One region of the Micrococcus sp. IITD107 genome, then DNA from elsewhere that is predicted to be linked to it. Evidence: riboswitches for the same ligand, from Rfam matches in the RefSeq annotation. Region 1 holds a riboswitch; the other holds the start of a gene.
The links. Region 1 has a riboswitch for thiamine pyrophosphate ahead of ACEXHE_RS06720 (bifunctional hydroxymethylpyrimidine kinase/phosphomethylpyrimidine kinase). Riboswitches for the same ligand answer to the same signal wherever they lie in the genome.
Positions count from the first base shown of each region.

Region 1 (15,455 bases):
GGCGAGGGTGAGGTCCTCAGGGTGCTCGGGGTCCAGGACCACGACCTCGGGACCGTTGAGGGGATCGAAGGGCCAGATGGCGGCGGTGCTGCGCTTCGCGAACGGGTTGGTCTCCCCCGCGTCCTCGGGCTCGGTCCAGACACCCAGGGTGGCAGCGCCGGTGGTCTGGGCGAGCTCGTGCAGCTCGTCCAGGAACGCCGAGCGCTGGGTGGGCTTGGAGTTCTCTCCGCGCCAGTGGCTGCCGCTGAGCAGCAGCAGGGTCCGGGCCCGGGTGAACGCCACATAGGCCAGTCGCCGCTCCTCGGAGAGTTGGTGGGCGGCCACCAGGTCCCGGTAGGCGTCCGGGTACCCCTCCTTCTGGTGCTTGAGGGTCCAGGACTTGGCGGCGTCGGCCCAGTCGCGGCGCGTGGACCAGTCACGGTCCCACTGGGGCAGGCTCTCCCGGTCACCGCGCAGGTCCCAGGGCAGGTGTCCGGAGGAGGGGCCCGTCCAGAGGTCCACGGTGGAGCTGGGGAACTGTCCGACCACCAGTCCGGGCACGGCCACCAGGTCCCACTCCAGCCCTTTGGAGGCGTGGGCGGTGAGCAGCTGGACGGCGTCGGTCCGCGGCACGGCGCCGGATCCGACCAGGCTCAGTCCCTTCTCGTGCTCCTCGGCGGACTCGAGCCAGGACAGGAAGGCGGCCAGGTCGGTGCCGTGCCCGGCGGCGGCCTCCTGGGCGGGGCTGAAGTCGTCGGCGGCGTCCAGGAACGCATCCAGGTGGCGGCGGGCTGCGGCACCGGCGGCTCCGGGGCGCGCGGCGACCTCCACGTCCAGGCCGATGGTGCGCTCGACCAGCCGGATCAGGGTCACCAGGTCCAGGCTGGTCTGGGTGGAGAGCATGCGCAGCTCGCGGCGCAGGTGCGTCAGACGCGAGTGGCTCTCGGCGCTGAGGGTGCGGCCGGACCGGCCGGTCCACTCGGGGCCGGGCAGGAAGTCCAGGGCCTCGATGAGGGAGGCGGACTCGGCCTCCTCCTCCGGCGAGGTGTCCTGCAGATCGACAGCATTGTCTGCGGCGGTGCTGTTCGGGCCGTTCCGGGTCTGCCGGCGGGTCATCTCCCGGGCGCGTTCAGCCAGCACGGTCAGGTCGGCCGGTCCGATCCGCCACCGGGGGCCGGTGAGGATGCGCAGCAGGTGGTCCGAGCGAGTGGGGTCGGCGATCACCTGCAGGACCGAGACGAGGTCGGCCACCTCGGGCACGGCCAGCAGTCCGGACAGGCCCAGCACCTCGTAGGGCACGCCGGCGTCGTCCAGGGCGTCCATGAGCGCGGGGAACTGGCTGCCCTGGCGGCACAGGATGGCCCGGGTGGCGGGCGTGCCCTGCTCGGCCAGATGAGCCCGACCGGCGGCCTGGAGGGATGCGACGACGGCCCGGGCCTCGGTGACCGAGTCCGGGTACCAGTCGAGCCTGACATCTCCGTCCACGGCGAAGGGCGAGGGACCGAGCGGCTTGAGCTCGATCCCCTCCTGACCTGTCTGGCGCAGCGGAGCGGCCACGGTGTTGGCGGCCTGGAGCACGTTCAGGGAGTTGCGCCAGGCCACGGTGAGGTGCCGGACGGCGGCGGGCGCACGTTCGCCGTCTGAGGTGAGGCGGGGGAACTGGGTGGGCATGGAGAACAGCTGGCCAGCGGAGGCCCCACGGAAGCCGTAGATGGACTGGTTGGGGTCGCCCACGGCGGTCACCGGGTGGCCGTTGCCGTAGAGACCGCGGAAGAGCACCATCTGGGCGTGGGAGGTGTCCTGGAACTCGTCCAGCAGCACCACCTTGAACCGGGACCGTTCAGCGGCTCCGACGGCGGGGATCCGCTGGGCGATGTCCGCGGCGTGGCGGACGAGATCGCCGTAGTCCATGACGCCGGCTTCGGCCTTGGCCTGCTGGAACGCGGCGACGAGATCGGCCATGGCGGCCCGGGCACGCAGCGAGGAGATCAGGGCGTCGACCTCCTTGCTGGTGCCCTCGACCTTCTTCTCCGTGTACGGCAGGGACAGTCCGTGCTCCACGATCCGGTCCAGGTGCTCGCGGACCTGCTCGGGGGCGACGAGGTGCTCGGCACAGTCCCCCGCCAGGCGCATAATCCCGGAGACGAGGGTGGAGAAGGAGCTGGTGAGGAAGGACAGATCGCCCTCGTAGGAGCGGGCCAGGCGCGCGGCGAGCTGGTAGGCCTGGGCCTCACCGATCAGCTCGGTGTCCGGTTCGATCCCGATGCGCATGCCGTGGTCCCGGACCAGGGTGTTGGCATAGGAGTGGTAGGTCGAGACGCTGGCTCGGCCGGGCCCGTCCTCCAGGAGCAGCTCGTCCGGGTCGGCGTCCTGCTCCGGCGTGGGTTCGGCTGCGTCCCGCGGGATCTCCAGTCCGGCCTCGGCGAGCTTCTCGAGCTTGCCGTTGATCCGTTCGGCGAGCTCACCGGCGGCCTTGCGGGTGAAGGTCACACCCAGGACCTCATCCGGCTGGACGTAGCCGTTGGCCACGAGCCAGACCACGCGGTCGGCCATGGTGGCGGTCTTGCCCGAGCCGGCACCGGCGATCACGAGCATGGGCTCCAGGGCCGAGCTGATCACCTCGGACTGCTCGGGGGTGGGTGGGTTGCCGCCCAAGACCTGGGCGAGCTGCTCGGGCGTGTAGCGGGGGGCGTGCGTCCAGGTGCTCATCAGCGGCTCCATTCGGTGGTCTGGCGTCCCTGGCTGCACAGTGGGCACACCTGCGGGACACGGCAGAAGACCCGGCCGGGCGGGTGGATGGCCAGGAACCGGGGCCCGACCATGCGTTCGGCGGCGGTGAAGACCAGGTCCTGGGCCCAGGTGTCCTGCGGTCCGACGGCGTCCTGCTCCTGGACCTTGACCTTGGCCGTGGTGGCCCCCAGTTGGACCAGGGCGGCCCCTCCGGGCTCGTGGGCGCGCAGCGTTCCGGCGTCCGCGATCTTCTCCAGTGCCTCGTCCAGACCGCCGGCGGCGATGGAGGCCTGGTAGGCGCCCAGCTGGGCCTGGCGTTCCATCTCGGCGACGGTGGGGGTGGACTTGCCGGTCTTGAGGTCCACCACGAACGGGCGGCCCTCCGCATCGATCTCCAGGCGGTCGATGATCCCGCGCACCGTGACGTGCAGGTCCTCACGGTCCATCTCGGCGGCGAAGGGCACCTCCACACCGGCGATGCGTCTGCCCGTACCGGGCAGGGTGAGCAGGTACATGCCGAGCTTGGCCACCATGTGGCGCACACGGTCCAGGGCCTGGTCGGTCTCCCAGCCCGGTTCCAGGTCCAGCTCGGGCAGACGGCGTTCGAGCTCCGCCTGCAGGGCCTCCAAGGGTCCGCTCGGATGGGCCTCGGCCACGGCGTGGACCAGGGTGCCGATCGACTGGGCGGCGGTGGCCACGGGCTGGGAGCCGATCTGGTCCATGAACCAGTTCAGCGGGTTGTCCAGAGCGGCCTGCACGCGGGAGGGTGAGACGGCGATCCGTCCGCCGGGCTCGGTGAGGGGTGCCTCGGTGCTCAGCGGCAGCAGACCCCACCAGTGGTCCGGGGCGGCTCCAGGCAGGCCGGACGCGGCGAGCCGGGCCAGGGCCGCGGCCACCAGCGCCACGTGCTGCTGGTCCGCCCCCGTGAGCTCCTGAGCAGGATCACGGTGCAGCCGGTGGGCGGTCTCCTCGAGTTCGCGGCGCAGCCGGGCCACCAGGGCGCTGGCGGTGAGCGGGGTGGGCACGGCGGTGACGGGACGGGAGAGGATCCCCTGCTCCGCCTGCTCGGGGGTGGGGTGCCAGGGCGCGAGCAGGTCCAGGAAGTCACTGGGCAGCAGATCGGCCGAGGCCACACCGATCCCGACCACCCGGACCCGGGCACGGGAGAGGGCGGTGGCGAAGCTGCGCAGCTCGTCCTGCCGGACCTCGGCCACACGGGTGCGGTGGTTGGAGGTGGTGGCACGGCCGGAGGCGATCTCGGCGAGGTCGGTGGCACCGAGCAGCTGTCCGCGCAGGCGGGTGTTGGGCCAGATCCCGTCCTGCAGACCGGCCACGATCACCACATCCCATTCCCGGCCGGCGGCCGAGGCGGGGGTCAGCACGGACACAGACTCGCCGTGACGGGACTGGGCCGCCAGGGAGTCCATGGGCAGGTTCTGCGCCTCCATGAAGTCGGCGAAGGCGGCGGGGCCGGCTCCCGGGAACTGGTCCACGTAGCGTTCGGCGGCCTGGAAGAGCCCGACGACGGCGTCCAGGTCCATATCGGCCCGGCGGGCGGCGTGCCCGGTCCCGGTGACGGCGAGATCCTGCCAACGCGCAGGAGTGTCCGTGGCGTCCCAGAGGGCCCAGAGCACGGTCTCAGCGGTGGCTGCGGGATCTGCCGCAGCGGTCCGGCCGGCGCGCAGCATCCGCCCGATCCGGGCCAGGCCGTCACCCACCACGCGGATGCCCTCCAGCAGGGCAGGGTCCTCCAGGGCGGCCAGGAGCAGCTCGTTGCTGGAGCGGCGCCCGCCGGCGGCGCGTTCCTCGGCGAGCAGCCGTTGGCGCAGCTGGCGCACGTGCAGGGCGGTGGAGCGTCCGTAGCGGCCGCTGATCAGGTCCAGCACGGCGTCGATGTCCAGGGTGGGCTGATCCTCGGCGGGCGCCTCGGTGACCATGCGCAGCATCCCGAGCAGGGGTGCCACGGCGGGTTCGGTCTTGAGCACGGAGTCGCTGATCGTGCGGTCCACGGGGATGCCCTCGGCCTCCAGGTACCGGCCGAGATCGGCCACCAGGGGCCCGGAGCGGGCCATCACCGCGATCCGGTGCAGCGGGACCTGGTGCCGGTGGTGCAGCTCGAGGATCTGCTGCAGCACCAGCTGGTCCTCGTGGGCGGGTGAGGCGACCAGGTGCACGGCGGCACCGGTGATCGGGACCGAGTCCTCTCCCGGCTCCACGGGAATCAGTCCGGCGCGCAGCTCTGCCGTGCGCCGGTCCGCCGGGATCCGCCGGGTCACCCGCTGGTAGGCCTGCACCAGGTCCGGGGCCATCCGATGCCCGGTGGTCAGGGTGATGGTCTGCCCGCCTCCGGATCCGGCCAGTGCCTCGAACCCCGGCAGGGTCTGGGCCCGGACCAGGGCGTCCGGGTACTGCCGCAGCAGGTCCGGACGGGCGCCGCGGAAGCCCTGGACCACGGTGTCCGGGTTGGCGGTGGCCACCACGTCCTGCCCGTGGCCCAGCACGCCCAGCAGGGCGTGGATGGCGGGGGTGGCCTCCTGCAGGTCGTCGATCACCAGCACCGAGAGCCGTTCGCGTTCCTGCTCGGCCAGCTCGGGCTGGTCCTGCAGCAGCTGGCGCGCGGTGGTGATCAGCCCGGCGGGGTCGAAGGCCTCGGCCATGCCCAGATCCAGCCGGTCCCGGTAGTCCTGCAGCAGCTCCGCTGCGGCATCCCACTCCGCACGGCCGTGCCGGGCCGCCAGCTCCTGCAGGTCCCCGGGCTCGATCCCGTACTCACTGGTGCGGTCGATCAGCTCGCGGACCTCCTGGCGGAAGCCGCGGGTCTGCACGGCCTCGTCCAGCTCCTCCGGCCAGTCCGGTCCGGGCCGCTCCCCTGCGGCGTAGGTCTCCAGCAGTTCGGCGATCACGGTGTCCTGCTCGGCGCCGGAGAGCAGCCGCGGTGTGCGTTCCACCTGCGGCAGGAAGCCCTCCACCCGGGCTCGCCGGATCAGGTCGAAGGCATAGGCCGCCCAGGTCCGCACCGGTGTGGACGATCGGGTCCCCGCACCGCCCCGGTCCAGCCGCACGGAGAGGGCATCCCGCAGCCGGGCGGCGGCCTGGCGGGTGGGGGCCAGCATGAGCAGCCGGTCCGGGACCAGTCCGGCCTCGATCCGTGCCGCGGCGTACTCCACGGCCACGGTGCTGCGCCCGGTGCCGGGCCCGCCCAGCACCAGCACGGAGCCGTGTCCGGGCGACTGTGCCAGGTCCACCACGGCCTGCTGCTCGGCGTCCAGGGGCAGCTCGGCGGCCTCGGTCTGACGGGGGACGGTCAGGCGGAGGGTGGGCTGCTCGGCGGGCTGCTCGGGGGTCTGCTGGGCCATACGGTCATTCAATCAGCCGGGCCGGACAGGATAAGGATCCGCCCCGGAGATCAGCCGATCCGCTCCCGCAGCGCCCGCAGCAGCAGCGCGTCCTCCGCACCGGGTGACCACCGCGCGCAGGCGAGGTCCAGGCGAAGGTGTTGGCCGTCGTCGGGAAGGCCTGCGGAGGAGTGTGCGCGCTGGGTCGTGCCTTCAGCGCGCCAGTGCGCGGCGGCACGGGAGGCCAACGACGGCGGCAGCGAGCCATCCGCTCGCACCACCCGCCACCACGGGGTCCCCTCCGGCGCGCGGGACATGGCGCGCCCGGCCTGACGGGGGCCGCCGGCACCCAGCGCGGCGGCCAGACCGCCGTAGCTGGTCGCCTGGCCCGGTTGGATGAGGGTGGCCGCGAGCGCCAGGGCCTCATCCAGTTCGAGCGGCCCGTCCGGCCAGTCGGTGGGCCAGAGGGAGTCCGGTGCGCCGGTCACGTCCATGGGCGGTGGGCCTGGAAGGCGGTGAGCACGTCCTGCACCACAGCGCCGGGGCGTTCGGCGTCCATGATCGAGCGGACGATCGCCACGCCGGCGATCCCGGTGGCGGCGAGCGCGGGGACGTCTGCCGGGGTGATGCCGCCGATCGCCACCACGGGCAGGCCGGTCAGGGCCACCAGCTGGGGGTAGCCGTCCACACCGAGTGGGTCGCGGCCGGAGTCCTTGGTGGGGGTGGGGCGGAACGGGCCGGCGCCGATGTAGTCGATCACCTCGGCGAGCTCGTTCGCAGCCCGGACCAGCTCCGGGGTGCCGGTGGTCAGCCCGATCACCGCGCCGGCCCCCAGGATCTGCCGTGCGGCGGTGACCGGGAGGTCGGTCTGTCCCAGGTGCACCCCGTGGACGGCGGCTCCGGCCAGGCGAGCGGCGGCGGCCACGTCCGTGCGGTCGTCCACCAGCACGCGCGTGGTGGGGTTGGCCTGCTGGACGGCGTCCGCGACCGCCACGGTCAGGTTGAGCAGCTCCCGGGCGGTGGCGTCCTTGGCGCGGACCTGGACCACTCCGGTCCCTGCGGCGGCGGCCTCGGCGGCCACGTCCACAGTGCGCTGGCCGGCGCCGGAGGTGACCAGGTAGCAGCGCAGGTCCAAGGGGTCGGGGATGTTCATGGCGTCTGCGGGGTTCATGGGGTTCATCGTCCGATCTCGTCCAGGGCGTCCAGCAGGTGCATGCGGAAGCTGCCCGGGCCGGCGGCCCGTGCGGCGGCGGTCTCCCCGGCCAGGTCCATCCAGGTGGTGGCGGCGAGCGCAGCCTGGACCGGGTTCGGCTCCACGGCCGCGCAGGCTGCCGTCAGTGCCCCGAGCAGGCAGCCGGTCCCGGTGACGCGGGTGAGCAGGGGGGTGCCGCGCTCCAGCCGGAGTTCGCGGTGCCCGTCCAGGATCAGGTCCACCGCGCCGGAGACCGCCACCGCTCCCCCGGTCTGCCCGGCCACCGTCAGGGCGGCCTGGTGGGCGGCGTCCGTGGTGGCGCCGGAGTCCGCACCGCGGCCCCCGGTGCCCTGGTCTGCCAGGGCCAGCACCTCGGAGGCGTTGCCACGCACGACGACGGGCCCAGAGTTGAGCAGCTCCCTCGCCAGGGGCGTGCGCACCGGTGCCAAGCCGATGGCCGTGGGATCCAGCACCCACGGGCGGTCCTGCCGCACGGCGACCTCCACAGTGGCCGGGATCCCCTCGACGGCGTCGGTGCTCAGGGTGCCGAGGTTGATCAGCAGGGCGTCCGCCACCGTGGTGAGCGTGGGAGCCTCGATCGCGGTCTCGGTCATCATCGGGCGGGCGCCGGCGGCCAGCAGTCCGTCCGCCACGACCCCCATGGAGACGGTGGCGGTGATGCAGTGCACCAGGGGCGCCTGTTCGCGCACAGCGTGGATGGTGTGCTGCACGCGCTGCAGGTCCGGGTCGGCGGTGGGGGTCATGCCCTCGATCCTTCCGCATCGGCACCTCTGACGGCGACGTCCCCGGTGAGTCCTGCAGCCACGGTGTCGATGTCCGCGTCGAACTCCCGCGGTGCCAGCCGGGGTCCCAGGGCGGCGCCCAGCACCAGCAGTGTCCCGCCGAGCACCACCATGGCCATGACCGAGCCGTGCCGGCCCAGCAGCGGCTCCACCACCGGCAGGTAGAAGGGGTAGAGCGCGGGCAGCACCAGGGAGAGGCTGTAGCCCATCCCGTAGCCGGTGGAGCGCACCTCGGTGGGGAACCGCTCGGAGAGGTAGGCCGCCACTGGTCCATACGCCGCCACCGTCAGCACCTGCAGCAGTGCCGCCAGGGCGGCGGCCTGGACCAGGGAGCCGGAGGTCACGGCCAGCCACCACACGAACGGGGCGAGGGTCGCGGCCACCACGCCCCAGATCAGGAACAGCCGGCGCCGCCCGGTCCAGCTGGAGAGGTGCCCGGCGGCGGCCATGGCGATCGCCTGGAACACCGAGGCCACGCCCATCACCACGGACACCCCGGTGGCGGGCAGCCCGGCGTCGGTGGCCAGGCGGGCGGTGAGCAGCAGCACGGTGCTGTTGGTCAGCAGCCACAGCCCGGTCATCAGCAGGAACACCTGCCAGAACGCACGCGCCCACCGTCCGGCCAGCACGTCCTTCAGTCCGGCGCGCGGGCGGACCGGGACCTGGCTGGCCCGGCGGTGGAACACGGGGGCGTCGGCCACCTGGCGCCGGTAGTACAGCAGCATCCCCACGGAGAGCAGGGCGCCGAGCACGAACAGCAGTCTCCAGCCCCACGCGGCGTAGGCGTCTGGCCCCAGCAGCACGAGCAGCCCGGCCACGCTGAACGCGATGGTCGCCTGCGCCCACGGCGCCATGGAGAGGGTCAGTCCGCTCATCAGCCCGCGCCGGCGCGGTGCGGACCACTCCATGGCCAGGGGGATGGCCGCCGAGTACTCCCCTGCCACGAAGATCCCGCCCACGAACCTCAACGCCAGGATCAGCGCCACCGTGCCCGGGCCCAGCAGCTCATGGGTGGGCATGGCCGCGATCGCCAGCGCACAGGCGGCCGTCCCGCCGATCGCGATCCGGGTGGTCCGGGTCCGCCCCAGCCGGTCGGCCAGGCGCCCGAACACGATCCCGCCCACCGGCCGACCCAGCAGCATGGCGATCACGATCAGCGCCCCGGTCCCCGCCGCGGCGGCCGGCCCGGCCAGCACCACCATCGCCGGGGCGAGAGCGGTCAGCGGCAGGAAGACGTGGATGTTGTCGATCCAGTTGCCCACCACCCCTGCCCGCAGCGCGGCGCGACCTTCCCGCGGAAGGTGCGTGGCCGTCGTCGGGCCCTGTGTCTGCAGGGTGCTCACTGCCCGGGCTCGATCCGCAGGCCCTGGTCGAAGAACTCCAGCTCGTGCCGGCAGGCGGTCAGGTAGGCCCGGGCTGCCTCGGCGCGAGCGGTGGGCGAGGCCTGCTCGAACTCGCGCTCCACGTGGGCCAGCGCGCCCTGCGTGGCGGTGACGAACGCGGGGTCCCCGTAGGTGCCCAGCCAGGCGGCGTAGGGGTGCTCCTGGGCGACCTCCGGCAGGGTGGCCCCGGTCTGGGCGTACAGCCAGAAGCAGGGCAGCACGGCGGCGGCGCCCACCACACGGTCCTGCCCCAGCGCGGTGGCCACCAGGAAGTCGGTGTAGGCCCGGGTCACCGGACCGCTGACCGTCTCCAGCCCCTCCCCGAGCCAGGTCCGGTGCAGCTCGGCCTCGTCCTTCAGGCACCCGGCGGCGCTCTCGGCCCAGAACACCTGCGCCTGAAGTCCCTCGGATCGGGCGGCCAGCGCGGCCAGGGCGCGGGCGTACTGCCCCAGGTACAGCGCGTCCTGGGCCAGGTAGAACCGGAAGGAGCGGTCCGAGAGCGTGCCGTCCACCAGGCCGGTGACGAAGTCGCAGTCGGCGATCTGGGCGGTGATGGACTGCCCGGCGGCCCAGAGTGATGCCGTCCAGGGTCCTGCCGCGGGCACGGCGGCGTGGATCGGTTCGCTCGGGTTCACGCCCACCGTCACGGCGGCGAGCTGTTCCGGTGACTCCAGCGCGGCGGGCACGGTGTCCGGTGCCAGCCACGGTGTGGCCAGCCCGGCGGCCTGGAGCCGGCGAGCGCGGTGGGAGTGGTCCACGGGGCCGTGCCCGGATCCCACCTGCAGTGCGGCCCCGTGCGCGATCGACTCGTGCAGCCAGTCGGTGGCCCAGGTCAGCGCCGCCTCCGGGGTGTCCCCGCGGCCCAGCCGGGTGGCCAGGGCGGCAGCCAGTGAGCAGCCGGTGCCGTGGGTGCTGGTGGTGTCCAGTCGGGTGGACTCCACGGGGGTCTGCGTCCCGTCGGGCGTCATCCAGGTGTTGGTCACCCGGCGTGAGGTCAGATGCCCGGTCTTCACGACGACGGCCACACCGGTCTGCGCGGACCAGCGGCGAGCCTGGGCGAGGGCCTGCTGCTCATCCTGCGCACAGTCCTCACCGGTCAGCACGGCGAGTTCGTGGATGTTGGGGGTGACCACGGTGGCGCGGTGGCAGAACTGGACCATGGCCTCTTCGGCGTCCGGCTCCAGGAGTCGGTCCCCGCTGGTGGCCACCATGACTGGGTCCACCACCAGCACTTGCGGCTGGTGCTCGTCCAGCCAGGTGGAGACCGCGGCGATGGTCTCGGCGGTGCCCAGCATCCCGGTCTTGACCGCGTCCAGGGTGACGTCGTCGCTGACGGCTCTGAGTTGGGCGGTGAGGAAGTCGCTGGGCGGGGTGTGGATGGCACGCACACCGTGGGTGTTCTGTGCCACCAGGGCGGTGACCACGCTCATCCCGTAGCCCCCGGCGGCGGTGATGGACTTCAGGTCGGCGGATGTTCCGGCACCCCCGGAGGGGTCCGTCCCGGCGATCGAGAGCACCCGGGGAACAGCCGCAGTGCGTGAGGAGAGGTGGGCAGGGTACGAAGAAGCCACGAGGACATCCCTTCGCTAGTACGAACTAGATCAGGTTCCACGGGTCTGTTCTCAGCACCGGACAGGCGCACCCCGTGTCCGAGGCCCACCCTAGACACAGAGTGAGCTGGACCACGAATCCGGGTGGGCTCCGTAACGTCACAGGGTCAGTCGTCGCGGGGCTTGCGCCGGGCATCCTTGATCTCGGAGCGGCGCTGCTTGGCCGCCAGTCGGCGCCGCACCGATCCCCGGGTGGGACGGGTGGCCCGCCGCGCCGGGGGTGGTGGGGCCAGGGCCTCACGCAACAGCTCGGCCATCCGTTGGCGGGCGGCGGTCCGGTTCCGCACCTGGGCGCGCTGCTCGGAGGCCTCCACCATCAGGACCGTGCCGGCCAGCCGATGCTCCAGGTTCCGCAGCACCCGCTGGCGCTGGGCCTCGGTGAACGCCGTGGTGGTGGCCAGGTCCAGGAAGAGCTGGACCTTGCTGTCCGTGGTGTTCACGCCCTGCCCGCCGGGTCCGGACGAGCGCGCGAACTGCTCCGTGAGCTCGGCCGCGGGCACCACAGCTCCCCCGGGGATCCCGGGGCCGGGCTCGATGCTCAACGGGCGCATCCGTCCAGGGTAGGCGTGCACATCCCCCTGTGGGTGACGTCACGATGTCCGTCCCTGCCGGTAGCGTGGGCCAGGTGAGCTTCGAACAGCCTGCCGCCCCTGAGCCCGCCGCGCCCGCCACCGTTCCCCCTGGGCACGACGACGGCCCCTGGCATGAGCGATTGCGTGCCGGTTTCGATCTGGAGACCACGGGGCGTGACCCGCACACCGCGCGGATCGTGACCGCCTCCCTGGTGCTCGTGGACCCCACGGGTCAGCCGGCCGCCTCCTATGAGTGGCTGGTGGACCCGGGAGTGCCGATCCCCGCCGAGGCCGCTGCCGTGCACGGGGTCACCACGGAGAAGGCCCAGGCCGAGGGCATGCCCGCCCCGGTGGCGGTAGCCGAGATCGGTGAGACCCTGCGGGACATGTTCACCACCGGCATCCCGGTGATTGCGTTCAACGCCGTCTACGACTTCACGGTGATGGACCGGGAGCTGGTCCGTCATGGCTTGCCCCCGCTCTCCCCTGTCCCGGTGGTGGATCCGTATGTGATCGACAAGCAGGTGGACCGTTTCCGCAAGGGCAAGCGGACCCTGACGGACGTCAGCGCCCATTACGGGGTGCCCCTGCTGGATGCCCATACCTCCGCGGCTGACTCGCTGGCCGCCGTCGGGGTGGCTGATGCCCTGGCCCGGCGCTACCCGCAGGTCCGGGTGGCCCTCGAGCAGCTGCATGAAGAGCAGATCCGGTGGAAGGCCGAGCAGTCGGCCAGCTTCCAGGAGTACCTGCGCCGCAAGGACCCCGCCGCCGTGGTCAAAGGTGAGTGGCCCGTCCAGCGTGCGTTGTGACGTAGAGGACACAGTGCGCATGAGCGGGCCCCTCGGCCGCTAGACTGACTCGACGCGGCACGTTGCCGGCGTGAGACCCACCGGTCCACGCCCAGCGGACCGCATCCCATCAAGAGCGGCTGAGAGACCTGGATCGAGGACGCCGCAGCAACCACGCACCCCCACAGGGGCCGGCGCAGGTGCTACCGCCAGGAACGATGGAAGGAGTTTCCACTGTGTCTGACGTTGCCCGAAACACCCCGCCCGGCTCTGCCGCGACTGCGGCGCCGATGATCTCCATCCGGGGACTGCGCAAGCTCTACCCCCAGGGCTCGCGCACCATCACCGCCTTGGACGGCGTGGACCTGGAGGTCCCCGCCGGTGACGTGCACGGGATCATCGGGCACTCCGGCGCCGGCAAGTCCACCCTGGTGCGCTGCCTGACCCTGCTGGACCGGCCCACCGAGGGCAGCGTGTCCATCAACGGTGCTGACCTCGCTTCCGTCAGCGACCGGGACCTGCTGAAGGCCCGCCGGCGGATCGGCATGGTCTTCCAGCACGCCAATCTGCTCTCCTCCCGCACCGCCCTGGACAACGTGGCCTACCCGCTGGAGGTCACCGGCAAGGACAAGACCGCACGCCGGGCCCGCGCCCAGGAGCTGCTGAGCCTGGTGGGCCTGGAGGGCTTCGAGAACTCCTACCCCGCCCAGCTCTCCGGCGGCCAGCGTCAGCGCGTGGGCATCGCCCGGGCCCTGGCCACCGAGCCGGACATCCTGCTGTGCGATGAGCCCACCTCTGCCCTGGACCCGGCCACCACGGACGGGATCCTGGAGCTGATCCGGGGCCTCTCCTCCCGCCTGGGGCTGACCGTGCTGGTCATCACCCATGAGATGCACGTGGTCAAGCGCCTCTGCGACTCCGTCTCCCTGCTGGAGGCTGGACGGATCGTGGAGGGCGGTCCCCTGGCCGATGTGGCCTCCCGCTTGGACCACCGGCTCTCCGCGGCGCTGCTGCCCCTGCCCGAGTCCGCCCTGGACACCGAGGGCACCCTCGTGGAGGTGCTCGGCCGCGGTGAGAGCGCCGGCATCCCGGTGGCCAGCCTGATCGAGAACCGCTTCGACCAGCCCGTCCGGGTGGTCGCCGGGTCCATCGAGGACCTGGCCGGGGAGCGCTTCTCCCACTATCTGCTCTCCCTGCCGGATCCCGGCCCCAGACCTGCCGGTGCCGAAGCACCCGCTGATGCGGCCGTCGTCGTGGACTTCCTGAAGGAGTGGGACTTCCGGGCCCAGGTGCGCACACGCACCCAGCTGGAGGCCGCCCAGGACACCGCCCAGACCCTCGGAGGTGCCCAGTGAACTGGTTGACCGAACTGATCGAGAACCCCGTCACCACCAACGCGCTGCCCGAGGCACTGGTGGAGACCCTGCAGATGGTGGCGATCTCCGGAGTGCTGACCGTGCTGATCGGCGGCGCCCTGGGCGTGGTCCTGCACGTCACCTCCCCCGCGGGACTGCGCCCCGTGCGCTGGCTGAACGCGCTGCTCTCCGCGGTGGTCGTGAACATTACCCGCTCCATCCCGTACGCCATCCTGATGCTCGCGCTGATCCCGTTCACGCAGTGGCTGGTGGGCACGGCCATCGGGCCGATCGCCGCCTGCGTGTCTCTGACGATCGCCACCGTGCCGTTCTTCGCGCGTCTGGTGGAGACCTCGCTGCGGGAGGTGCCCTCAGGGACGGTGGACGCCGCCCGGGTGATGGGTTCCACGCGCGGTCAGATCATCCGCAAGGTCATGCTCCCGGAGGCCATGCCGGGCCTGGTCGCCTCGGTGACCACCACGCTGGTCACCCTGGTGGGCTACTCGGCCATGGCCGGTCTGATCGGCGGCGGCGGCCTGGGCCGACTGGCCTACAACTACGGCTACCAGCGCTGGGACCCCGGCGTGATGCTGGTGATCATCGTGATCATCGTCCTGCTGGTCCAGCTGATCCAGTGGATCGGCGACCTGATCATCCGCCGCGTGGACCACCGCTGACGGGCACGGCCCCGGCCGCACGTCCTGACCTCCTGCACACCCTGAACGTCCTATACCTCTGACCTTCCTGTACCCCTCCGCACCCTCGGCACGAAAGGCCAAGACCATGTCGAACCAGTCGAATCTGAACACCCCCCGCACTCCCCTGAACCGCCGCCTGCTGCTGGGCCTGGGCGGACTGACCCTGGCCGGCGCACTGGCCGCCTGCGGCGCCGGTGGCGGGGACACCGCCCCGTCCGCTGACGCCACCCTGGACCCGGCCAACCGCACCGTGGTCAAGGTCGGCGCCAACCCGGTCCCGCACGCCCGCGTGCTGGAGTTCGTGGACGAGAACCTGGCCGAGGACGCCGGGATCGACCTGGAGATCGAGGAGTTCGACGACTACCAGCTGCCCAACATCTCCCTGGATGAGGGCTCCACGGACGCGAACTACTACATGCACGAGCCGTTCTTCAACGCCCAGGTCAAGGAGAAGGGCTACGAGTTCGAGCACGGCGCCGGGGTGCACATCGAGCCCTACGCCGGGTTCTCGGAGAAGCACGACTCCCCCGAGTCCATCCCGGACGGCGCCACCATCGCCATCACCAATGACCCGGGCAACCAGCCCCGCGCCCTGAAGATGCTCGAGACCGCCGGGCTGCTCTCCGGGATCGAAGAGGACTCCGCCGCCCTGTCCCTGACCGACGAGCAGAACCCCAAGGGCCTGAAGTTCGAGGAGAACCAGCCCGAGATCCTGGTCCAGATCGTCCAGGACCCGCAGATCGACCTGGCCATCATCAACGGCAACTTCATCCTGCAGGCCGGGATGAGCACGGATGACGCCGTGATCGTGGAGTCGGTGGAGAACAACCCCTACGCCAACTTCCTGGCCTGGCGCGCGGGCGAGAAGACCCCGGCCATCGAGAAGCTCGACGAGCTGCTCCACTCCCCGGAGGTCAAGGACTACATCGAGGAGACCTGGCCCAACGGTGACGTGACCCCGGCCTTCTGATCCGGCAGGCACGCCCGCAGCTCCGGACCCGGCTCCGCCGG
Region 1 is NZ_JBHFFN010000002.1:501,888-517,342, reverse strand. It holds gene ACEXHE_RS06750 (ATP-dependent helicase) at 1-2,688, opposite strand, end outside; gene ACEXHE_RS06745 (ATP-dependent helicase) at 2,688-6,065, opposite strand; gene ACEXHE_RS06740 (MGMT family protein) at 6,116-6,532, opposite strand; gene ACEXHE_RS06735 (thiamine phosphate synthase) at 6,529-7,215, opposite strand; gene thiM (hydroxyethylthiazole kinase) at 7,221-8,000, opposite strand; gene ACEXHE_RS06725 (MFS transporter) at 7,997-9,382, opposite strand; gene ACEXHE_RS06720 (bifunctional hydroxymethylpyrimidine kinase/phosphomethylpyrimidine kinase) at 9,379-10,992, opposite strand; TPP riboswitch at 10,983-11,077, opposite strand; gene arfB (alternative ribosome rescue aminoacyl-tRNA hydrolase ArfB) at 11,139-11,582, opposite strand; gene ACEXHE_RS06710 (3'-5' exonuclease) at 11,657-12,412, shown strand; SAM riboswitch class I at 12,516-12,616, shown strand; gene ACEXHE_RS06705 (methionine ABC transporter ATP-binding protein) at 12,682-13,746, shown strand; gene ACEXHE_RS06700 (methionine ABC transporter permease) at 13,743-14,423, shown strand; gene ACEXHE_RS06695 (MetQ/NlpA family ABC transporter substrate-binding protein) at 14,530-15,414, shown strand.

Region 2 (15,455 bases), on a different contig from region 1:
GGCCAGCTGGCCCAGCACATCCGCCGGGACGTCCTGCGGGGTCTGGGTGACGAAGAAGATGCCCACGCCCTTGGAGCGGATCAGTCGGACCGTGGTGGTGATGGTCTGCAGGAACGCCTTGGACGCATCCTTGAAGAGCAGGTGTGCCTCGTCCAGGAAGAAGACCAGCTTGGGCTTCTCCGCGTCCCCCACCTCCGGGAGCTCGGCGAAGAGGTCGGCGAGCAGCCAGATCATGAAGGTGGAGAACAGCACCGGCTTCTGCTGCAGGGTGGGCAGCTCCAGGCAGGAGATGACCCCGCGCCCGTCCGGGGCCTGGCGCAGCAGCTCGGCGGTCTCGAACTCCGGCACGCCGAAGAAGCGGTCCATGCCGCCGGCCTGCAGTGCGGTGATCTCGCGCAGGATGACGTTGGCGGTGGACTTGGCCACCCCGCCGAGGCCCTTCAGGTCCTCCTTGCCCTCGTCCGAGGTCAGGTGCATGACCACGGCGCGCAGGTCCTTGAGGTCGTCCAGGGGCAGCTCGCGCTCGTCGGCCCAGTGGAACATCAGCTGCAGGCTGGACTCCTGGGTGTCGTTCAGGTCCATCACCCGGGAGAGCAGCAGCGGGCCGAAGGAGTCCACGGTGGCCCGGACAGGAATGCCGGTGCCGTCCCCGCCGAGCGCCAGGAACTCCACCGGGTAGGCGGTGGCCTCCCAGGGCATGCCGGTCTGCTCGGTGCGTGCGGTCAGCTTCTCGTTCGGGGTGGCGGCGGTGGCCAGTCCGGAGAGGTCGCCCTTGATGTCCGCCAGGAACACCGGGACCCCGGCCTGGGAGAGCTGCTCGGCCATCACCTGCAGGGTCACCGTCTTGCCGGTTCCCGTGGCGCCGGCCACCAGTCCGTGGCGGTTCATCATGCCCAGCGGCAGACGTACCGGGACGTCCGCGTGGACGGTGTCCTCGGTGATCGCCGCGCCCAGGGTGATGGCGGGCTCGGTGAAGGAGTACCCCTCCCGCAGCGTGGTCAGCAGTGCGGAGTCGGCGGCGGAGGTGGGAGCAGCGTTCTGATCGGCCATGTCAGCAGTGTAGGAGTTCTGCGGGCCGGCCGGGGTCAGGCCAGCAGCAGCGCGACGGCGATCATCGCCGGGATGGCCACCACGGTGGTGACGAGGATGGTGTCCTTGGCCACGGTGGTGCCGGACTCGTACCGCGAGGCGGCCACGAAGACGTTCTGCGCGGTGGGCAGCGAGCCCAGCACCACCGCGATCAGCAGGTCCCGGCCCTCCAGCCCGAACACGAACGCCGCCAGCACATAGGCCAGCGCCGGGTGGACCAGCAGCTTCAGCACCGAGGCCACCGCCACATCCCGACGACGGCCGGAGGACTTCTCCAGCGGCCTCGCCCCCACCAGGGACATGCCGAAGGCCAGCAGCATGGCGGGGATCGACGCCCCGCCGATCAGGTGGATCGACTCGGCCACCGGACCCGGCAGCGACCAGCCCGTGGCGGAGAAGACCAGTCCGGCCACGGAGCCGATCACCATGGGGTTGCGGGCCACCGCGCCCAGCTGCCGCCAGAACGCCACCCACCGGCTGCGCGCTCGCACCCGGACCGTGCGCTGACCGGCTTCATGCTCAGCGCCGGTCACTGCGGGCAGACGCGCCTCGCGTGCTGTCAGGGTGTCCATGGCCGCCACGTAGATCGGGGTGTAGATGGCCAGCTGGAAGATCAGCACGGGGGCGGCCAGGGCGGCATCGCCCAGCACGTAGGCGGCGATCGGGATGCCCAGGTTCGCCGAGTTCACCATGGAGGAGCTCAATGCCCCGATCACGGTCTCCGACCCGGTCCGGCGGGCCAGGACCAGCCGGGCCAGCGCCAGGTACAGCAGGGCCACCAGGAACGCGGAGAGGGTGGCCACCCAGAGCTGGGGCCCGAGCACGGCGCGGACGTCGGCGGCGCTGAGGGTGTCGAACAGCAGGGCGGGGCTGGCCACGAAGAACGCCGTGCGGGAGAGGACCATCTGGGCGTGCGGGCCCAGGACACCGGTCCGGCCGGTGATGTATCCGACCAGGATGATCACCCAGACCACGGTGAATCCGGAGAGCACCTCGAGCATGGCCACCTCCGCATCCGGGCATGAAGAGAGCGGGTGACGGGAATCGAACCCGCGTATCCAGCTTGGGAAGCTGGCGCTCTACCATTGAGCTACACCCGCAGCGCCCTCCACCATATACCAGTTTCGGACGTCGTCGACTCCTCTGACGCGGCGAGGTCAGCGGATGGCGAGAGATCCCGACGACGTCAGGCGTCGTCGTCGGGAATCCCCGGCCGGTGCCCCTAGCGGAAGATGAGCGCCGAGGCCAGGCCCTGGACCAGGCCACGCTCGGCACCGAGGGTGCCGGTGGAGGAGAGCGTGCGGGCGTGCAGCAGTCCGTTGCTGGGACGGCGTGCCAACAGTGTCTGCGTGCCGGGTCCGTCGAATCCCTGGACCACGTGCAGGGCTGTGGACGAGTTCCATCCGGTGGCCATCACCCGTGAGGTGCCGGTCAGGGTCCGCGTGCTGCTGCTCGGGTAGGCGCGCAGCGTGCCGTTGCGGTCCACGACGCCCAGGTCCATGGAGGAGTTGCCGTCCAACCGGGCCAGGAAGACCTCGCGCGGCGCGGCCACTCGTCCGATCACGGTGGAGCCGGTCACCGGACCGGTGGAGTGCGTGTGGCGATAGACCGTCCCGGTGGAGCTCACGCTGATCAGACGATCACGGCCCTCGAAGGCCCAACGACCCACCGTCAGCTGACGCCCGGTCAGGCCACGCGCCACCACCACGCCACCGCCGAAGCCGCCGCCCCGCCGGCCCAGCCGCAGCACCAGTGTTCCGTCGCGGCGCTGCATCAGCACGTCCTGCAGCCCGTCCACGTCCCAGTCCGCGGTGAACCCCGCCACCACGTCCGAGGGCACGCCCAGGGGGATCGACCGGGCACCGCGGTACCCGCCGCGGAAGGTGGCGTTCCGGGTGGCCCCCTGGCCCGCGATCGCGTACGCCAGGCTGGCATCGGTGGTGACGGAGGGGTTCCGGCCGTCGTAGTACCGCTCGAGCAGGGTGATGCTCCGGGTCTTCAGCTCCGCGGCCAGGGACGGACCGACGTAGCGGAAATGCCAGGGCTCGTACATGTAGCCGGTGATGGACTCGGTGCCCTGCGGGTAGCGCAGGATCAGCCCGTACCGCCAGGCGTTGGCGGCCACCCACTTCCCGGCGGCGGTGTCCCCGAAGCAGGAGGTCAGCTGACAGGAGCCGGAGGAGAGCCCGATGTCGATCGCCAGGCCCGTCTGGTGCTCCGAATGGCCCGGCCGTGCGGAGATCCGGTCTGCGTAGGCCTGCCCGTACTGCTGGACGTAGCGGTGGTAGAGGTCGCGCTGATAGCTGTAGGACCGGTACGCGCTGACCATCCGCAGGCTGTACCCGCGGGCGGCGGCGTCCTTCTTCAGCCGGGACCAGGCGGTGGCGGTCTCCGGGCGCATCTGGAATCCGTCCACCGTGGTGAGCTGTGCCGGCACGTAGGTCAGCGGGCTCAGCGGGTAGGTCTTGTTCACCAGGACCGTGAGGCTGGACGCGGTCCGATTGATCAGCGCGGTCTGGACCGGGACGGATGGGAGTGCTCCGGGTGCCGGTCCGGCCATGGTCAGCGTCAAGGCCGCCGCCATCAGGGCGGTGATGACCCGGCGCAGGGTCCGGTGCGGACGCCGTGCTGCGTGCTGTTCGGTCATGGCGGTTCCTCTGCTTCCCCCTGAGGCCGAGAGGCGGAGGCACTCCCCGGGCACTCTCAGTCTCGGCCTGCGCGGGGGAGCCGACAAGTCACGACCGCACGCATCCCATAACGATTCGGCTAGCGTGGTGCCGTGCTTCTCTCCGACCGCGACATCAGGGCCGAACTGGACTCCGGCCGCGTGCAGCTGGACCCGCTGGACCGCTCCATGGTCCAGCCCGCCAGCGTGGACGTGCGGCTGGACCGCTACTTCCGGCTGTTCGACAACCACCGCTACGCGCACATCGACCCTGCCGAACCGCAGGAGGAGCTGACGCGACTGGTGGAGGTGGCCCCGGACGAGCCGTTCATCCTGCACCCCGGAGAGTTCGTCCTCGGCGCCACCTACGAGCAGGTCACCCTGCCGGAGGACATCGCCGCCCGACTGGAGGGCAAGTCCTCCCTGGGGCGGCTGGGCCTGCTCACGCACTCCACCGCCGGGTTCATCGACCCCGGCTTCTCCGGCCACGTGACCCTGGAGCTGTCCAACATGGCCACCCTGCCGATCAAGCTCTGGCCCGGGTCCAAGATCGGCCAGCTCTGCTTCTTCCGGCTCACCTCGCCGGCCGAGCACTCCTATGGATCCGGTCCCTACAGCAACCGGTACCAGGGCCAGCGCGGCCCCACGGCCTCCCGCTCGCACCTGAACTTCCACCGCACGGACATCTCCTCCTGACCGACTCACCCCGCTGACGGTGACCCAGTTCACCTGTGGGTGCCCTGGTCCCAGTAGCATGCCCGGCATGAGCCCCTCGCGCCCCCACAGCTCAGCGGACCCGTCCCGTGCTGACCTGACCCCCTCGGAAAGCCTGCCCGACGACGCCACGCACCCGGCCGTCGTCGGGAACCTCCCAGCGGGGCTGGGAGAGAGGGCGGACCGCGCGAAGGGTCCTGAACGGCGCCGGGTGAACCGGAAGCACGTGACCGCGTGGGCGCTGTGGGACTGGGGCTCGGCGTCCTTCAACGCCGTGATGGTCACGTTCGTGTTCGGCACCTACCTGGCCTCCGGTGCCTTCGGACCGGATGACCGCGGCACTCAGTGGCTCACTGCGGCGAACGCGATCGGCGGCGTGATCATCGCCCTGACCGCCCCGGTGATCGGCCAGCGGGCGGATGCCGGAGGACGGCGCAAGCTGTGGCTGGGGATCTACACGGGTGTGGTGCTGGTGCTCACCGCGATGTGCTTCTTCGTCAAGCCGCAGGAGTCCTACCTGCTGCTGGGCGTGGTGCTGCTGGCCGCAGGCAATGTGATCTTCGAGTTCGCCAATGTGAACTACAACGCCATGCTCCTGCAGATCTCCACCAAGCAGACCATCGGACGGATCTCCGGGATCGGCTGGGGCGCCGGCTACGCGGGCGGGATCTTCCTGCTGCTCATCCTCTACGTGGGGTTCATCGGCGGGGACACCCACTGGTTCGGCATCACCGAGGACGAGGCCCTGAACGTCCGGGTGGTGGCGGTCTTCGCGGCCGTCTGGTTCCTGATCTTCGCGCTGCCGGTGTTCTTCACCGTGCCGGAGAACCGTGCCGTCGGGGACGGCAGGCAGGTCAGCATCCTCGAGTCCTACCGGCGGCTGTGGCGCACCATCAGGGGCCTGTGGCGCACCGACCGCAACACCTTCTGGTTCCTGGTGGCTCAGGCCGTGTTCCGGGACGGGGTCGGGGCGATCTTCACCTACGGCGCCATCCTGGGCGTGACCGTGTACGGGGTGGCGCAGGGGGATGTGCTGATCTTCGGGATCGTGGCCAATGTGGTGGCGGCGGTCGGGTCTTTCCTGGGCGGCTGGATCGACGACCGCGTGGGGCCCAAGCGGGTGATCTTGGCATCCCTGGTGGGGCTGATCGTCACCGGCGGCATCGTCTTCTTCTTGGACGGCACCACCGCGTTCTGGATCTTCGGGTTGACCCTGTGCTTCTTCGTGGGGCCGGTGCAGTCCTCGGCGCGGTCCTTCCTGGGGCGGCTGAGCACTCCCGAACGGGCGGGGGAGCTGTACGGGCTCTACGCCACCACGGGGCGTGCGGTGTCCTTCCTGGCCCCGGCGCTGATCTCGATCGCCGTGGCGCTGACCGGGGACGCGCGGTTCATGGTCCCGGCCATTCTGGTGGTCATGTTCCTGGGCCTGCTGCTGCTCCTGTGGGTGCGCGATCCGCAGCCGGAGCAGGTGCCCGGCGACTGACCGGTGACTGCCCGGTCAGCGCACGGGCAGCGCACGGGCCGCGCGGCGCCTCGCTCTGACGTGCACACTCGATGGCCGGATGCGACCATTTCGCAGAATGCGGAAGTGGGCCCTGATCTGAGGGCTTCGGTCCACGCGGTCGGGCGTGGCCGCTAGACTGGCACGAGCCCCCCACGACCCGCAACGTTCGGAGGACGCCCTGTGCTGACTGTGCTCATCGCGCTCTTCGCCGTGGCACTGGTGGCACCGCTGATCTTCCGCCGGACTGAGCGCAACGGATTCTATGTCCTGGCCGCGGTTCCCGCTGCAGGGTTCGTGTGGCTGCTGTTCCAGCTCCCGGCTGTCATCGAGGCCCAGCATCGGGTCAACTCCGGTGCCGCGCCCCAGGAGAGTGCAGGACTGGTCGAGTCCTTCGCGTGGATCCCGGACCTGGGCATCTCCCTGACCTTCCGGCTGGATGCGCTCTCGGCCTTCATGGGACTGATTGTGCTCGGCGTGGGCGCCCTGGTGCTGGCCTACTGTGCCCGGTACTTCATCCACCACGAGCCGCGCAACGCCACCTTCGGCGCCCAGTTGCTGGCCTTCGCTGGCGCCATGTGGGGTCTGGTCACCACCGATGACCTGATGATCCTCTACACGTTCTGGGAGATCACCTCGGTGCTCTCCTTCCTGCTGATCGGCTACGCCGGTCACCGCATCTTCGCCCGTCGCTCGGCCATCCAGGCGCTGATCGTCACCACCTTCGGCGGATTGGCCATGCTGGTGGGCCTGATCATGCTGGGCCAGGCGGCCGGCACCTACCGCCTCTCCCAGATCGTGGCCGCCGGACCGGACCTGCTCACGGGAGAGCGCGCCGGTGCGTTCATGGAGTGGGCCCTGGTCCTGGTGCTGATCGGGGCACTGACCAAGTCCGCCCAGGTGCCCTTCCACTTCTGGCTGCCTGCCGCCATGGCCGCCCCCACGCCGGTCTCGGCCTATCTGCACGCTGCCGCCATGGTCAAGGCCGGCATCTACCTGGTGGCCCGGATGGCCCCCGGCTTCGCCGAGTCAGGCACCTGGCAGGTCATCGTGATCGCCATCGGCCTCTGGACCATGCTCGTCGGTGGCTGGCGGGCCCTGCGGCAGACCGACATCAAACTGATCCTGGCCTACGGCACCGTCTCCCAGCTGGGCTTCCTGCTGCTGGCCAACGGTCTGGGCAACCGGGATGCGGCCATGGCCGGACTGGCCATGCTGCTGGCCCACTCCCTGTTCAAGGCGCCGCTGTTCATGATCGTCGGCGTGATCGACCACGAGACCGGCACCCGTGATCTGGCCAAGCTCTCCGGGCTGCACCGCACCCACCGCTGGCTCTTCCTCACCGCCCTGCTCTGCTCTGCTTCGATGGCTGGACTGCCGCCGCTGCTGGGCTTCGTGGCCAAGGAGTCCGTCCTGGACTCGCTGGTGCTCTGGGGTGAGCACGGTGCCGGTGGAGATGTCTGGATGAGCCTGTGGGCCTGGCTTCCGCTGATCGGCGTGGCCCTGGGCTCGGTCCTGACCGTGGCCTACACCGCACGGTTCATGTGGGGTGCCTTCGCCACCAAGCGGGTGGAGACCGATCAGGGCATCCGCGCGGTCCAGGACACCGCCTTCCACACCCCGGTCAGTGCCGGGCAGCTCAGCCCGTCGATCGTGCTGGCTGTGGCCGGCATCCTGCTGGCCTTCGTGCCCGGTCTGGTCGCGCCCCTGCTGGACTCCTTCGCTGCCTCTGCGGCACCGCTGCCGGACGCGGACAAGCCGCTCTACCTGGCCATCTGGCACGGTCTGACCCCGGTGCTGGGCCTGTCGATGGCCATCATCGTCCTCGGCCTGGTCCTGTTCTGGGCCAAGAACCCGGTCGCCCAGTTCCAGGCCGCAGTCCCCGGCTGGCTGGACGCCCAGCGCGGCTACCGGACCATCCTGCGCCGCGTGGACGACGTCGCCGTGTGGGTGACCGGACGCACCCAGCGAGGCTCCCTGGGCTTCTACCTGTTCATCATCCTCTCGGTGGCCGTCCTGGCCCCGCTGATCGCCCTGCTCTTCCCCCAGGAGAAGGACGGGGACACCATTCCGCTGACCCAGGTGGCCTTCTCGGCCGACTGGGTCTGGGCCCAGCACGGCGGTCAGCTGGTGATCGGCATCGCCATGATGGTCGCGGTGATCGCCGCCATCCGCGCCCGCAAGCGCTTCATGGCGGTGCTGCTGATCTCCGTGGTCGGCTACGGCCTGGCCGGGATCTTCGCCCTGGCCGGCGCACCGGATCTGGCCCTGACCCAACTGCTGGTGGAGTCCATCGTGCTGGTGGCGCTGGTGCTGGGTCTGCGGGTGCTGCCCGCGGGGTGGTACACCCGCAACCGCCAGGACTACCGGTGGGCCCGTGCCCTGCTCGGCGTCGCCTTCGGCCTGGTCATGATCTGGGTCGGCGCCACGGCGCTGAGCTCCCGCGTGGCCGCCCCGATCTCCCTGGACATGGCGGAGATGGCCTACGAGGGCGGAGGGGGCACCAACATCGTCAACGTGCTCCTGGTGGACATCCGTGCCTGGGACACCTTCGGTGAGCTCACTGTGCTGGCCGCTGCCGCCACCGGTGTGGCTTCGCTGATCTTCATCCAGCAGCGCGATCGTCGCCGCCGTGAGCTGACTGAGGTCAAGACCGGCTCGGTCGGGCGCTACACCGCTGACGGCCCCCTGGAGCCCGAGGAACTGGAGACCGTGCGCCGGTTTGCCATCGTGGACCGGGACCAGTGGCTGGTGGCCGGCCGCACCCTGGCGCCCGAGCGTCGCTCGATCATCTTCGAGGTCATCACCCGACTGCTGTTCCACGTGATCATCCTGCTCTCGCTCTACCTGCTGCTGGCCGGACACAACACCCCCGGTGGAGGCTTCGCCGGCGGCCTGCTGGCCGGTCTGGCCCTGGCCATCCGCTATCTGGCAGGTGGCCGGTACGAGCTGGAGCAGGCCATGCCGATCCCGGCCGGCGTGCTGCTGGGCTCCGGCCTGGCGGTCGCCGCCCTGTCCGGAGTGGCCCCGCTGTTCTTCGGAGGACAGGTCTTCCAGTCCGCCATCGTCGAGTTCTGGCTGCCCATCCTGGGTGACGTGAAGCTGGTCAGCGCGACCATCTTCGACATCGGCGTCTACCTGGTGGTCATCGGCCTGGTGATCGACGTCCTGCGCTCGTTGGGCTCCGAGGTCGACCGCCGCTCCGAAGCCGATGCCAGCGCCCGCGCTGAAGCCGACCGTCGTCGTCGGGCCTCCAGCAAGCCTCAGGGCGCCGTCTCCAGCGAGACCGCCGGGAGGTCCCAGTCATGACCGTGAACTTCCTGCTGCTGCTCGTGATGGGCGTGATGTACGCCGGAGGGATCTATCTGCTCCTGGAGCGCACCCTGACCCGTGTGCTGCTGGGGATGATGCTGATCACCAATGCCACCAATGTGCTGATCCTGGTCATGTCCGGCCCTCCCGGCCGGCCCCCGATCGTGGTGGACGGGGTGGACCCCTCCGAGTACTCGGATCCGCTGCCGCAGGCGCTGACCCTGACGGCCATCGTCATCTCCTTCGCCGTCACGGCCTTCATGCTCGGCATGATCTACCGCTCCTGGAAGCTGGGCCGCCGCGACGAGGTCCAGGTGGACACCGAGGACGTCAAGGTCGCCGAGCAGCCCTCCTTCGACGCCGAGGATGACGCCGAGCTGCAGGAGGAGACCTCCGAGTTCCTGGACGAGGACGAGGACCCCAACGCCGACTACGAGCACGCCACGGCCCTGAACCCGGCCACCGGCGCCCTGACTGTCAAACACCAAGCCGATGGCACCGTGTCCGTCACCTCCCGGCCCGGCCGGCAGGAGGAGGGGCACGACGACGACCATCACCCCGAGGAGGACGAACGGCCCGGCAGCCCCGGGGCCCGTCCGGGAGTCCACGGTGTGAGCGGGCCCGGCTATGACACCACCGACGACCAGAAGGGAGACCGGACGTGACCATGAACCTCGTCTCCCTGGCGCCGCTGGCGGTGCTGCTGCCCATCCTGGGTGCGGCTGCCGCCTTCATGATGGTGCGCAAACCGCGCGTGCAGATCACCGTCACCGTGGTCACCATGACCGTGACGCTGATCCTGGAGTGCCTGCTGCTGGCCGACACCTGGGACACCGGGGCCACCGCCGTGTTCATCGGCGGCTGGGAGTCCCCGTGGGGCATCTCGATGGTTGTGGACCGGTTCTCTGCGCTGATGCTGGTGGTCTCCTCGGCCATCGTGCTGGCGGTGCTGGTCTACGCCTCCGCCCAGGGCGTGACGGACACCGACCAGGGCGGGCCCGTCTCGATCTTCCACCCCACCTACCTGATCCTGGTGGCCGGTGTCTCCAACGCGTTCCTGGCCGGCGACCTGTTCAACCTCTACGTCGGCTTCGAGATCCTGCTGACCGCGTCCTATGTGCTGCTCACGCTGGGCGGCACCGGTCCGCGTGTTCGCGCGGGTGTGACGTACGTGGTGGTCTCGGTGATCTCCTCGGTCATCTTCCTGATCGCCATCGCCATGATCTACGGCGCCACCGGCACCGTGAACATGGCTGACCTGGCCGTCAAGCTGGCCGATCTGGACCCGGACCTGCAGATGGTGCTGCACCTGATGCTGCTGGTCGGCTTCGGCATCAAGGCGGCGGTCTTCCCGCTCTCGTTCTGGCTGCCGGACTCCTACCCCACCGCGCCGGCGCCGGTCACCGCCGTGTTCGCCGGACTGCTGACCAAGGTCGGTGTGTACGCGATCGTCCGGACCGAGACCCTGCTCTTCCCGGGGGACCGGGTGAACAACCTGCTCATGGTGGTCGCCGCCCTGACGATGATCGTGGGCATCCTGGGTGCGCTGGCGCAGAACGACATCAAACGTGTGCTCTCCTTCACCCTGGTCTCGCACATCGGCTTCATGATCTTCGGTCTGGCGGTCTCCTCGGTGCTGGGGTTGGGCGCCACCGTCTTCTATGTGGTCCACCACATCACCGTGCAGACCTCACTGTTCCTGGTGACCGGACTGATCGAACAGCGGGCCGGCACCGCCAACATGGACCGGCTCGGCGGCCTGGCGCGCGTCTCCCCGATCATCGCGGTCCTGTTCTTCATCCCGGCCATGAACCTGGCGGGCATCCCGCCGTTCTCCGGCTTCTTGGGCAAGATCGGCCTGATGACCGCCGGCGTGGGCCTGGGCACCCCGCTGGCCTGGGTGCTGGTGGGAGCCTCCGTGCTGACCTCCCTGCTGACCCTGCTGGTCATGGTCCGCGTCTGGGCGCGCGCGTTCTGGCGCAAGGTGGAGGACGTCGAGCACCCTCCGGCCAAGCTGACCAACGCCGCCAATCAGGACCGGGAGGAGCGCACCGGCCGCCGCCGGGTCGCGGCCGGCATGCTGGTTCCCACCGTCGGTCTGGTGTCCTTGGGCGTGGCATTCACGGTCGTCGCCGGACCGCTCTACAACCTCTCGGACCAGGCCGCCCGGGACATGCTGGCCCGCACCCCGTACATCGAGGCCGTCCTCGGCCCGGAGGCCGCCGCCAAGGCCGAACGCGATCTGGAGCTTCTGGACGAGCAGGGCATCAACCGGACCGACGACGGCAGCGTGGGCCCGGGCAACGGCCAGGGCCTGGAAGCTCCCGTGGACAGCGACGGCCAGGACACCGGCACGCGTCCCGGCGAGTCTGGCGGAGACGATGACAGCTCCGGTGAACCGGTGGACACCGAGAACGACACCGACGAGGGGGTGCAGCCATGACCGACCAGACACGTCCTACCGCGGCGGAGGCCTCCGCCCACCAGGATCAGGACAGCGAGGACGAGCGCCTGTCCGTCTGGAGCCAGTGGCCCCTGCTGATCGGGCTGGCCCTGGTCTGGGGTGCACTCTGGCAGGACTTCAGTCCCGGGGTGCTCCTGATGGGCGCGCTCTACTCGCTGGTGATCCTCTGGTTCTACCGACTTCCCCGGGTGAAGTTCAGCGGTCGGATCAACCTCTGGTACGTGCTGGTGTTCACCGCCCGGTTCATCGGCCGGATCATCACCGCCTCGATCGCCGTGGCCTGGGATGCCATCTCGCTGGGACCGAAGATCGTCAACTCCGTGGTGGCGGTGCACCTGCGCTCCCATGACGACCTGATCGTCACCCTCACCGGGCACGCACTGGCCCTGATCCCCGGGTCCCTGGTGATCGACGTGGACCGGCCCTCCTCCACCCTGTACCTGCACTGCCTGGACGTGACCAACGAGGAGGAGGTCGAGCACTTCCGCGAGGAGGCGCTGGCCACCGAGGCCGCCATCATCCGGGCCATCGGCTCCCGGGAGGACCTGGAGCTGGTGCGTGAGGGCGAGCGCGGCGCAGACACCCGGCGGAATCGGCAAACCGAGGAGGAGTCCGCATGAGCCTGATGCAGATCGCCGCCGTGGTATGCCTGGTGCTGCTCACCGCCGGAGCGGCCGGAGCCATCTATCGGATCGCCAAGGGACCGTCCATCCTGGACCGCGTGGTCGCCACCGACGTGCTGTTGATCATCGTCTCCTCCGCCCTGTGCGTGGAGATGGCACTGAACCACCACACCAGCAACATCGTGTTCGTGGTGGTGGCCTCGGTGATCGGCTTCGTGGGTTCGGTGACGGTGTCCCGCTTCGTGGCTGACCGTCGGAAGGAGACCAGCTGATGCTTGAGCTCGACTCGAATGCCTGGGTGGTCCTGACCGACAGCATCGCCGCCGTGCTGCTGATCCTCGGCGCGAGCCTGTCCACCATCGCCGGCATCGGCCTGCTGCGCTTCCCGGATCAGCTGAGCCGAATGCATGCGGGCACCAAGCCCCAGGTGCTCGGCCTGCTGCTGATGCTGCTGGCGCTGGCCTTCGCCTGGCGCGCCTGGGTGTGGATCCCGGTGCTGCTGCTGGCCTGGGTGCTGCAGATGCTCACCGCCCCGGTGTCCGCCCACCTGGTGGGACGGGCCAGCTACCGCACCAAGCACCTGAACAGGGACCTGCTCTACGTGGATGAGCTGTCCGATGTGGTCACCCGTCAGGACGACGAAGGCCAGCCCGCGGAGAAGGCCTCAGACCAGCAGTCCGTGCCGCGGCAGGACCGCAACGACGGCTACTGAGAGACTCTCTGAGCCGGGCTGGCCCTGAGTCGTGGACCCTGTGGGTCCGGCACCTGGTGGGTGCGGTGCGGATCAGACCTCGCCGCGGCCCAGCCGCTTGGCCGAGTTGGACTGAGCGGCCAGCTTGTCCATGGCCGAGGCCGCGCCGCGCTTGGAGGCCACGCGGATCATCGCGGAGATGCCTGCCGAGATGGTGGCGAAGGTGATCGCACTCCACATGTTGGCCTCGGTGTCGTCCAGGTCCTTGGGGGCGTCGTGGCCGGTGATGGCCTTCCAGCCGAACTCCACCAGCTTGGTACCGATGATGCCGCCGCCGATGGTGATGCCGGTGGCGATGAGCTTCTGCAGAACGTTGTTCATGGGGTGTCCTCCTGGCTGGTCGTGGGCACGTGCCTTGTCCGAGGATCAGCCTACCGCCGGGTCACCGTGCTGTGTCGTCATCCGGATCGCCCAGACCGGTCCGGTGGCCTATGCTGTCTGGACAACGACAGGGGAGCGCCACACCGGCGCTGAGAGTGCGCCCGGCGCAGACCCTCGAACCTGACCCGGTTAGGACCGGTGGAGGAAGTCGAGTTCTCACTGAGCTGTCACCGCACCGGTGACCAGCCCATCCCCTCCTTGATCCTGAGGAGGACCACCATGAGCGCACCGAGCGCACCCCGCGACCGCACCGCGTCGCCCACGAGCACCACAACCACCAGCACCACCGCCCGCCCGGCCCAGCGCTCCTGGCGCGTGGTGGACATCGTGGTCGCGGCCGTCGTCGCCGTGGCCTGCGGCGTGATCTTCTGGGCCTGGAACCTGGCCTACGCCGGCATCGGCGGACTGTTCGTGGCCTTCCCGCCCTCCTCCGGCCTGGTCGCCGGGATGTGGCTGTTCCCCGCGGTCCTGGGCGGGCTGCTGATCCGCAAGCCCGGTGCGGCTCTGTTCACCGAGATGGTCGCCGCCGCGGTCTCGGCCCTGCTGGGCTCCCAGTTCGGCCTGACGGTGCTGGCCTCCGGATTCGTCCAGGGCCTGGGCGCGGAGATCATCCTGCTGCTGTTCCTCTACCGCCGCTTCACCCTGCCCGTCGCCCTGCTGGCGGGTCTGCTGACCGGCATCCTGGGCGGCATCAACGACGCCCTGATCTTCAACTGGTTCCCCGAGTACACCTTCGAGTGGAAGCTGATCTACGTGGCGTTCATGGCTGTCTCGGGCGTGATCATCGCCGGCCTGCTCTCCTGGCTGGCCACGCGCGGACTGGCCGCCACCGGTGCCCTCTCCGCCCTGGCCTCGCGCCGGGCACATCAGGAACCTGTGGTCTGATCGGTGGCCATCATCGGTGCCGAACAGACCCCCGGCTTCCCGACGACGGCCCCTCACCACTGCGCCCCGGCGGCGGTTCCGCGCGGGGCGCGGGTGCAGGCCCAGGGATGGGGCTGGAAGCACGCCGGGCGGGACCGTCCGGCGGTGGACGGACTGGAGATGGACATCCCCGCCGGGCAGCGCGTGCTGCTGGTGGGTCCCTCCGGTGCGGGCAAGTCCACCGTGCTGCATGCCCTGGCCGGGGTGCTGGACGGTGGGGACGAGGAGTCCGAGCAGACCGGGACGCTGCTGATCGAGGACATCCCCGCTGGTCAGCAGCGCGGGGTGGCCGGACTGGTCCAGCAGGACCCGGAGTCTCAGGTGATCCTCTCCCGCGTGGGAGATGACGTGGCGTTCGGGGCGGAGAACCTGTGCGTGCCCCGGGCGGAGATCTGGGACCGTGTGCGGGGCGCCCTGCAGGAGGTCGGCCTCGGCCCGGAGGAGGGCATCACCCTGGACCGGGACACCTCCCGGCTCTCCGGCGGACAGAAGCAGCGGATGGCCCTGGCCGGGATCCTGGCCATGCGCCCGCCGCTGGTCCTGCTGGATGAGCCCACCGCCAACCTCGACCCCGAGGGAGTGCTGGAGGTGCGGGACGCCGTGATGCGACTGGTCGAGCGCACCGGGGCCACCCTGGTGGTGGTGGAGCACCGGCTGGACGTCTGGGCCGAGCACGTGGACCGGATGCTGGTGTTGGAGCCGGCCGGCGGGATCAGCCATGATGCCGCCCCCGCGGAGCTGCTGGCCCCCGGGCCCGTGCGGGACGAGCTGGCCGCGGCCGGGATCTGGGTCCCAGGGTATGTGCCCGAACCCGTGGAGCTGGAGTCCCGTGCCCTGCGCCGCGTGGTGGAGCACTCTGACGAGCACGACCCCGGCTCATCGTCGGTCTCCGACGCATCGAGCAGCGCCGTGCTGCTCACCGGGACCGGGCTGTCCGTCTCCCGTGAGCCGCGCACGCCCGGCTGGCGTCGACGCTTCTCCGCGCCGCCCGCCCCCGCGCAGACCGACCTGGACGTGGAGCTGGACGGAGG
Region 2 is NZ_JBHFFN010000004.1:26,716-42,170, reverse strand. It holds gene ACEXHE_RS08490 (helicase HerA-like domain-containing protein) at 1-1,050, opposite strand, end outside; gene ACEXHE_RS08485 (AEC family transporter) at 1,086-2,090, opposite strand; tRNA gene ACEXHE_RS08480 (tRNA-Gly) at 2,119-2,189, opposite strand; gene ACEXHE_RS08475 (D-alanyl-D-alanine carboxypeptidase family protein) at 2,312-3,736, opposite strand; gene dcd (dCTP deaminase) at 3,869-4,450, shown strand; gene ACEXHE_RS08465 (MFS transporter) at 4,518-5,951, shown strand; gene ACEXHE_RS08460 (Na+/H+ antiporter subunit A) at 6,153-9,278, shown strand; gene ACEXHE_RS08455 (Na(+)/H(+) antiporter subunit C) at 9,275-9,946, shown strand; gene ACEXHE_RS08450 (Na+/H+ antiporter subunit D) at 9,949-11,724, shown strand; gene ACEXHE_RS08445 (Na+/H+ antiporter subunit E) at 11,721-12,365, shown strand; gene ACEXHE_RS08440 (monovalent cation/H+ antiporter complex subunit F) at 12,362-12,640, shown strand; gene mnhG (monovalent cation/H(+) antiporter subunit G) at 12,640-13,080, shown strand; gene ACEXHE_RS08430 (DUF4235 domain-containing protein) at 13,153-13,440, opposite strand; TPP riboswitch at 13,560-13,664, shown strand; gene ACEXHE_RS08425 (ECF transporter S component) at 13,720-14,385, shown strand; gene ACEXHE_RS08420 (ABC transporter ATP-binding protein) at 14,389-15,455, shown strand, end outside.
Region 2: linked by a shared signal. The riboswitch ahead of ACEXHE_RS08425 (ECF transporter S component) and the one ahead of ACEXHE_RS06720 (bifunctional hydroxymethylpyrimidine kinase/phosphomethylpyrimidine kinase) in region 1 are both predicted to bind thiamine pyrophosphate.